DNA from 3 places in the Streptomyces sp. TN58 genome. Region 2 is predicted to be linked to each of the others. Evidence: riboswitches for the same ligand, from Rfam matches in the RefSeq annotation. Region 2 holds a riboswitch; each other region holds the start of a gene.
The links. A riboswitch is a leader RNA that binds a small molecule or an ion and turns the genes downstream of it on or off. The one in region 2 is predicted to bind cobalamin.
Positions count from the first base shown of each region.

Region 1: linked by a shared signal. The riboswitch ahead of BSL84_RS25390 (FecCD family ABC transporter permease) and the one ahead of cobN (cobaltochelatase subunit CobN) in region 2 are both predicted to bind cobalamin.
Region 3: linked by a shared signal. The riboswitch ahead of BSL84_RS22320 (ribonucleoside-diphosphate reductase subunit alpha) and the one ahead of cobN (cobaltochelatase subunit CobN) in region 2 are both predicted to bind cobalamin.

Region 1 covers NZ_CP018870.1:5,567,464-5,569,722, forward strand. The annotation lists gene BSL84_RS25380 (hypothetical protein) at 1-16, shown strand, start outside; gene BSL84_RS25385 (hypothetical protein) at 246-797, shown strand; cobalamin riboswitch at 1,087-1,221, shown strand; gene BSL84_RS25390 (FecCD family ABC transporter permease) at 1,335-2,259, shown strand, end outside.
Region 2 covers NZ_CP018870.1:5,884,397-5,886,655, forward strand. The annotation lists gene cobN (cobaltochelatase subunit CobN) at 1-1,102, opposite strand, end outside; cobalamin riboswitch at 1,133-1,283, opposite strand; gene BSL84_RS26660 (cobalamin biosynthesis protein CobG) at 1,670-2,259, shown strand, end outside.
Region 3 covers NZ_CP018870.1:4,872,102-4,874,360, forward strand. The annotation lists gene BSL84_RS22320 (ribonucleoside-diphosphate reductase subunit alpha) at 1-1,018, opposite strand, end outside; cobalamin riboswitch at 1,155-1,284, opposite strand; gene BSL84_RS22325 (GNAT family N-acetyltransferase) at 1,329-1,826, opposite strand; gene BSL84_RS22330 (Uma2 family endonuclease) at 1,905-2,259, shown strand, end outside.

The DNA of each region.
Region 1 (2,259 bases), 320 kb from region 2:
GACAAGCAACCCGTAGAGCAGCACGTTCTTACGAGCGCCCACACAGGGAGGAGGGCCGGCCGATCAGAGACGTGGACATCGCGGAAGCCGGACTTGTCGTGCTGGCTTGATCGCACTTCGGGAGATCACGGCATGACCCGTCCGCGACCCGCTCCCTCATCAGTCCGACGCGCGGCGCGTCCTCTTCGGCATGTCCTGACCGCCCACCGCCCGCGAAACTTTCGATCAGTAACACAGGGGGAACCTTGCACACTCGTACGGTACTCGCCGTCCTCGCCGCCGCCACATTCGCACTCACCGGATGCTCCGGCGCCCAGGAGCTGTCTTACGGTGCCACGGCGAAGAAGGACAACCTTGAGGTCAGCGTGTTGCGCGTGGTCGCCGGGACCTCCGGCGACCTGTCCGTGCTCAAGGAGGCAGCCAAATATCAAGGCCGTACGCCGTACTACGTCCATTACCGCGTGACCAAGACCGACGCCGGCGATGTGAACGGACCCTCCTTCGACGTCACGGCGGACGGTGCCCTGTTGACCCGGTTGAACATCATGAGCGCCTTCCCGGAACCCATCGTGGGCACGGACGGGAAGCTCAGCTACAAGGACGCTCCGAAGTTCGACAAGTGCCTCGACGAACACAACTTCAGCGAGTTCAAGCAAGCCGCGGCCGGCGAGAGTTACGAGGCATGCACGGTCTACCTCTCCGCCTCGGGCTCCAACGCGGCGCCCGAGAAGGTCGAGTGGGTAAAGGGCGGCCTTCTGCGGCGCAGCGACGACCAGGCGTTCGCCGTCTGGAAATGAGCCCACCCGCGGAGAGCGCCACTCAGTCGGGAACGCACAGCCGCTTGGGTTGGCGACGGTGCCGTTGCGGGAGCGGGCTACAGCGGCGCCACCCGCTCCCACAGGTCGTCGCCGGGGCTGTCCGACCGGCGCGGCGAGCGCTACGGAACGGGCCCGGTCCGTGCTGAGTCAACGGCGTGGCGCCATGCCGCTTCCTGTGCTCAGAAGCAGTTGGGCGTCCCAAGCCTTCGATCCTGCCGCCTGCCAGACACACCCCACCCCCCGATCTGCGGTTCGGTAGCGAAGGCGCCTCGCGTGCAGGCTATGCTGCAACCCGTCCCACGGGGGAAGTCCGGTCGAAGTCCGGCGCTGACCCGCAACGGTAGACGGAGGCGCACACGCGGCTCCGTGAGCCCGATTACCCGCGGCGACGAAGGCTCCTGTCAATTCGCCGTGGACTGCGAGAAGGCGCTGCGCAGGGCGCCCCGCGTCCCGGGCCGCTCCTGTGCTCATGCAGGCACGGCTTGAGGCGAAGGCGATCCGCCCGTGGCCACACCCCTGGAACTCGAACCAGCCGCGCCACCTCACACAGCGCCTACCGGCGTCGGCCCTGCGCCGCCCAAGCGCGTATCCCTGCCCCTGCTCTTCGCCACCCTGTGCTTCGCGCTTGTGCTCTCCATCGTTTGTGGGGCGGGGCTGGGGGCGTCGGGACTGTCCTGGGGCGAGGTGCTGCGTTTTCTGTGGGCGGGGCTGACCGGCGGTTCCATAGCGCATGACGAAGTCCCGGCTTACACGATCGTGTGGGAGCTGCGCTTTCCGAGAGCGGTGCTGGCCGCGGTCGTCGGAGCCGGCCTGTCGGCGATCGGGGTGGCCGTGCAGGCCATGGTCCGTAACGCCCTCGCCGACCCGTTCGTCCTGGGCATATCCTCGGGCGCGGCCGTCGGCGCCAATGCCGTCCTCCTCTTCGGAGCCTTCGGCGCTCTCGGCCTGTGGGCCCTGTCCACGGCGGCCTTCCTCTCCGCGCTCCTCGCCATGGCGCTGGTGTACGCGATCGCCCACACCGCTGATGGTCTGACCCCGCTGCGGCTCGTCCTGACGGGCACCGCGATGTACTACGGCTTCTCGGCCGTCACCACCTTCATGGTGTTCGCGGCCGAGCGCGGCGAGGCGGCCCGCTCCGCGATGATGTGGCTGCTCGGCAGCCTCGGCGGAGCCAGCTGGGCCTCCGTTCCCATCGCCGCGGGAGCCGTGCTCCTCGGCCTCGCCCACCTCACCGTGTCGGCGCGTCGCCTGAACGCCCTGGCGATGGGTGACGAGACCGCGGCCGCCCTGGGGGTGGACGCGGGGAGGCTGCGCAAGGAGCTGTTCCTGGTCTGCGCCGCCGTCACGGGGACCGTGGTCGCGGTGAGCGGAGCGATCGGTTTCGTCGGCCTGATGGTCCCGCACGCCGCACGGATGCTGGTCGGCGCGGACCACCGCCGGC
Region 2 (2,259 bases):
GCAGCAGCTCCACCGCGCTGGCCGGGGTGTCCAGGCCGACGGCGTTGCCGATGCGGGAGTGCTTGGTCGGGTACGCCGAGAGGACGAGCGCGATCCTCTTGTCGCGGCGCTCGATGTGGCGCAGCCGGGCGTGGCGTACGGCGATGCCCGCGACCCGGGAGGCCCGCTCGTGGTCGGCGACGTAGGCGGGCAGGCCGTCCTCGTCGAACTCCTTGAAGGAGAACGGGACGGTGATCAGACGGCCGTCGAACTCCGGTACGGCGACCTGCGTCGCGGCGTCCAGCGGGGACAGCCCCTCGTCGTTGTCCTCCCAGGCGGAGCGGGAGCCGGTCAGGCACAGGGCCTGGAGGATCGGCACGCCGAGCGCGGCGAGCGCGCCCGCGTCCCAGGACTCGTCGTCCCCGCCCGCCGAGGCGGTGGCGGGCTTGGTGCCGCCGGCCGCGAGGACGGTGGTGACGACCGCGTCCGCGGACTTCAGGGCCTCGACGAGGGCCGGCTCGGGGCTGCGCAGGGAGGAGACGTACAGCGGGACCGGCCGGGCGCCGTGCGCCTCGATGGCCTCGCACAGGGCGTGCACGAAGCCGGTGTTGCCGCTCATCTGGTGGGCGCGGTAGTAGAGCACGGCGATCTCGGGGCCGTCCGTCCGCGGCGGCGTGGTGCGCTCCAGGGGTCCCCAGGTGGGTGCGGCGGCGGGCGGCTCGAAGCCGTGGCCGGTGAGCAGGACGGTGTCGGAGAGGAAGCGGGCCAGGTGTTCGAGGTTGGCCGGGCCGCCGTGCGCGAGGTAGGCGTGCGCCTCGGCCGCGATGCCGATCGGGACGGTGGAGGCCTCCATCAGCTGGGCGTCCGGGGCCTGTTCGCCCGTCAGGACCACGACCGGGCGGGTCTGGCCGGGGGCCAGCAGCAGGTCCAGGCCGTCCTGCCAGGCGCGCAGGCCGCCGAGGAGGCGTACGACGACCAGGTCGGCGCCGTCGAGGAGGCCGGGGAGGTCGTCGAGGGGAAGGCGGGAGGGGTTCGCGAACCGGTACGGGACGGGGGCGTCCGCCGTGTTCGCCGCGCGGGCGCTGAGCAGATCGGTGTCGGACGTCGACAGCAGCAGGATCATGCGGCGGCAGGCCTTCCTCGGGGTTTCCGCGCCCCGGGCAGTGAGGACAGCGGGAGTTCCTGACTCACCCGGCCGTCTGGCTCTGCCGGGTTCACAGTGGCGGGACCGCGCCGGAATCGCACCGGGCTTCCTCCCATGTCGCCGTCCTCGGCGACGGCGGACCGTATGGAACGCCGGTGGTCATCCTAGGTGGCGGTGGGCTCCGCCGGTTGGGCGGGTGGCTCCGCCGGTTGGGCGGGTGGGTTGGCGGGTGGCTCCGCCGGTTGGGGCGGGTGCGGTGCGCGGGTGCGGCGCCGTTGCGGGGGCTCTGCCCCCGGGCCCCCGCGCCTCAAACGCCGGCGGGGCTGGAATGTGGGGGCTCTGCCCCCGGGCCCCCGCGCCTCAAACGCCGGCGGGGCTGGAATGTGGGGGCTCTGCCCCCGGGCCCCCGCGCCTCAAACGCCGGCGGGGCTGGAATGTGGGGGCTCTGCCCCCGGGTCCCCGCGCCTCAAACGCCGGCGGGGCTCGAAGCGGAGGGTGGCGGTGGACACAGTTCCGGGGAGTTGAATCGTGGGTATGCTCGCCGCCATGCCCCAGCCCCCCTCCGCCGTATCGCGGGACGAACCCGTCATACGGGACCGCGGTGACGCCTGCCCCGGTGCGCTCCGGCTGCACGCGGCGGACGACGGGTACCTCGCGCGGGTGCGGATCCCCGGCGGCGCGCTGACCGCGGAGCAGGCCGCGCACCTCGCCTGCGCCGCCGACCGGTTCGGCGACGGGCACCTCGAACTCACCTCCCGCGGCAACGTGCAGCTGCGCGGCCTCGGCGACGGCTGCGGTGCCGGGCTCGCCGAGGTGCTGGACGCCGCCGGGCTGCTGCCGGCGCCCGCGCACGAACGCGTACGCAACATCGTCGCCACCCCCACCTCGCAGGACGTCCTGCCCTGGGTACGCGAGCTGGACCGGCTGCTGTGCGCGAACACCCGCGTCACCGCCCTGTCCGGCCGCTTCCTCTTCGCCCTCGACGACGGACGCGGCGACGTGGCCGCCCTGGAACCCGACATCACCGTTCTCGGACAGCCCGGCGACCGGGCCCTGGTACGCCTCGGGGCGGCCGAGGGCGCGGTGGCCGTCGCCGGCCGGGACGCCCCACGGGCCGCGCTGCTCGCCGCCGAGTA
Region 3 (2,259 bases), 1.0 Mb from region 2:
CCAGGTTCAGGTTGTGGGTGCGGCGCTGGTCCTCACCGGTGTTGTCGCGGAGCTCCAGGAACTCCTCGATGTCCGCGTGCCAGGTCTCCAGGTAGACGGCGGCGGCGCCCTTGCGGCGGCCGCCCTGGTTCACGGCGGCGACGGAGGCGTCGAGGGTCTTCAGGAACGGCACGATGCCGTTGGAGTGGCCGTTGGTGCCGCGGATCAGCGAACCGCGGGCGCGGATGCGGGAGTACGACAGGCCGATGCCGCCCGCGTGCTTCGACAGGCGCGCGACCTGGTGGTAGCGGTCGTAGATCGAGTCCAGCTCGTCCAGCGGGGAGTCCAGCAGGTAGCAGGAGGACATCTGCGGGTGCCGGGTGCCGGAGTTGAAGAGCGTGGGGGAGGACGGCAGGTAGTCGAGGCGGCTCATCAGCCGGTACAGCGAGGCCACCTCCTCGACGGCCTGGACGCTCTCGTCCGCGGCGAGGCCGCAGGCCACGCGCAGCATGAAGTACTGCGGGGTCTCGATGACCTGACGGGTGATGGGGTGGCGCAGCAGGTAGCGGCTGTGCAGGGTGCGCAGGCCGAAGAAGCCGAAGCGGTCGTCGGCGCCCTCGGCGAGGGTGTGCTCGACCAGTGCGTCCAGGCGGCTCGCGTGCGCGCGTACGAACTCGGCGGTGCGGTCGGCGATGAGGCCCTCGCGGTGGCCGACCTCGACGGAGGCGGAGAAGGAGGTGGATCCCTGGCTCGCGGCCTCGTCCCGCACGGCCAGCGTCAGCAGGCGGGCGGCGAGCTTCGAGTAGGCGGGGTCCTCGGAGATCAGACCGGCGGCGGACTCGGTGGCCAGACCCCGCAGTTCGGCGTCGTCGGCGGCGGAGCTGCGGCCGCGGAGCGCGGCGGCGGCGACGCGGCCCGGGTCGGTGTCGGGGAGGTCCGCCGTCAGTTCGGTGAGGGTACGCAGCAGCGTGGCCCCCGGGCCCTCGGTGTTGTCGCCAGAAACGGACTCGGCGCGCGGTGCGGAAGGCGCGATGGTCACGGCGGGAGCTCTCCCTCGCTCGGCCCGGTCAACGGCGGGCGGGCGCGGGCGCATGCGGGCGTGGCAGGAACGGGCACACCGCATGGCGTCCACCGGCCCAACCGCGAGGCCCGGACGTGTCGGCACCCGGGTCGGTCGATCCGGGCGCGCTGACGGCAGGTCATCGGACTTGGCGTCCGGATGTCGGACACTTCATACCGTTGCGGGACAGTTCCGGATTCCCACCGGATTCCCCTGCGGCGACAGCAGGCATGAGCATACATGTGGGGGCGGCCTCATGCGGCAGCCCCCACATGTAGTGTCGGCGCGGCTACAGCTTGAGTCGGTACGTCAGGAGTTTCAGGCCCTCGATGGGCGCCCAGTCCCGCTCCGGAGTGCGTACGAAACCCAGCCGTACGTAGATCCGGTGGGCCCCGGCCATGCTGCGCTGGGTGGAGAGCACCAGGCCCGTGACGCCCTCGATCGCCCGCGCCCGCTCGACGCACGCCCGCACCAGGGCCTCGCCGGCGCCCTGGCCCCGGGCCGCGTGGGCCACCGCCAGCATCCGGAACTCCGCCTCGTCCGGGCCGGCTATGTCGGCGAGCGGGCTGCCGGGTGCGGCGAAGGTCACCCCGCCGAGCACCCGCCCGTCACGCTCGGCGACGAGCACCTCGGCCCGGGCGGCCCGGCCGGCCACGTCGCGCAGCACGTGCAGGTACGCGTCGTCCTCGTTGAAGTCCAGGTGCCCGTCGGCGAGGTAGGCCTGCGCCGTCATCTCGCCCAGCTCGGCGTGGTCGGCGTCCCGTACCGCTCTGATCGTGATGTCCATGCGGTCGAGTGTGCAGGACGCCTGTCGGCGCCCGGCGCTATCGTCGGAGACAGCACCGTCGAGGAAGGTGAGCGAGGCATGACCGTGATGACCGACAGGCCCCACATGCTGACCGAGGACTTCGAGGCTGTCGCGCGTATAGCCGCCAGAGAGGTCGAAGGTCTGCGGCTGGAGTTCATCGACGGGGTCATCAGGAGCAAGGCAGTGCCGGACGGAGATCACGACCGCATCGTTCTGTGGCTCGCACGCATCTGCATGCAGCACCGGCCCGAGCTGTGGCTTCACGTGGAGCGGGGGTTGGCTGTGGGGGACTACCGCTCGGGTCGCGCCCGTCCCGATGCCGCTCTCGCGGTCGATGACGCGTTTGTCGGCCAGGGCGAGTGGGCCGACCCCGCTCCGGTCCTGATGGTCGTAGAGGTCACCTCGTACGACA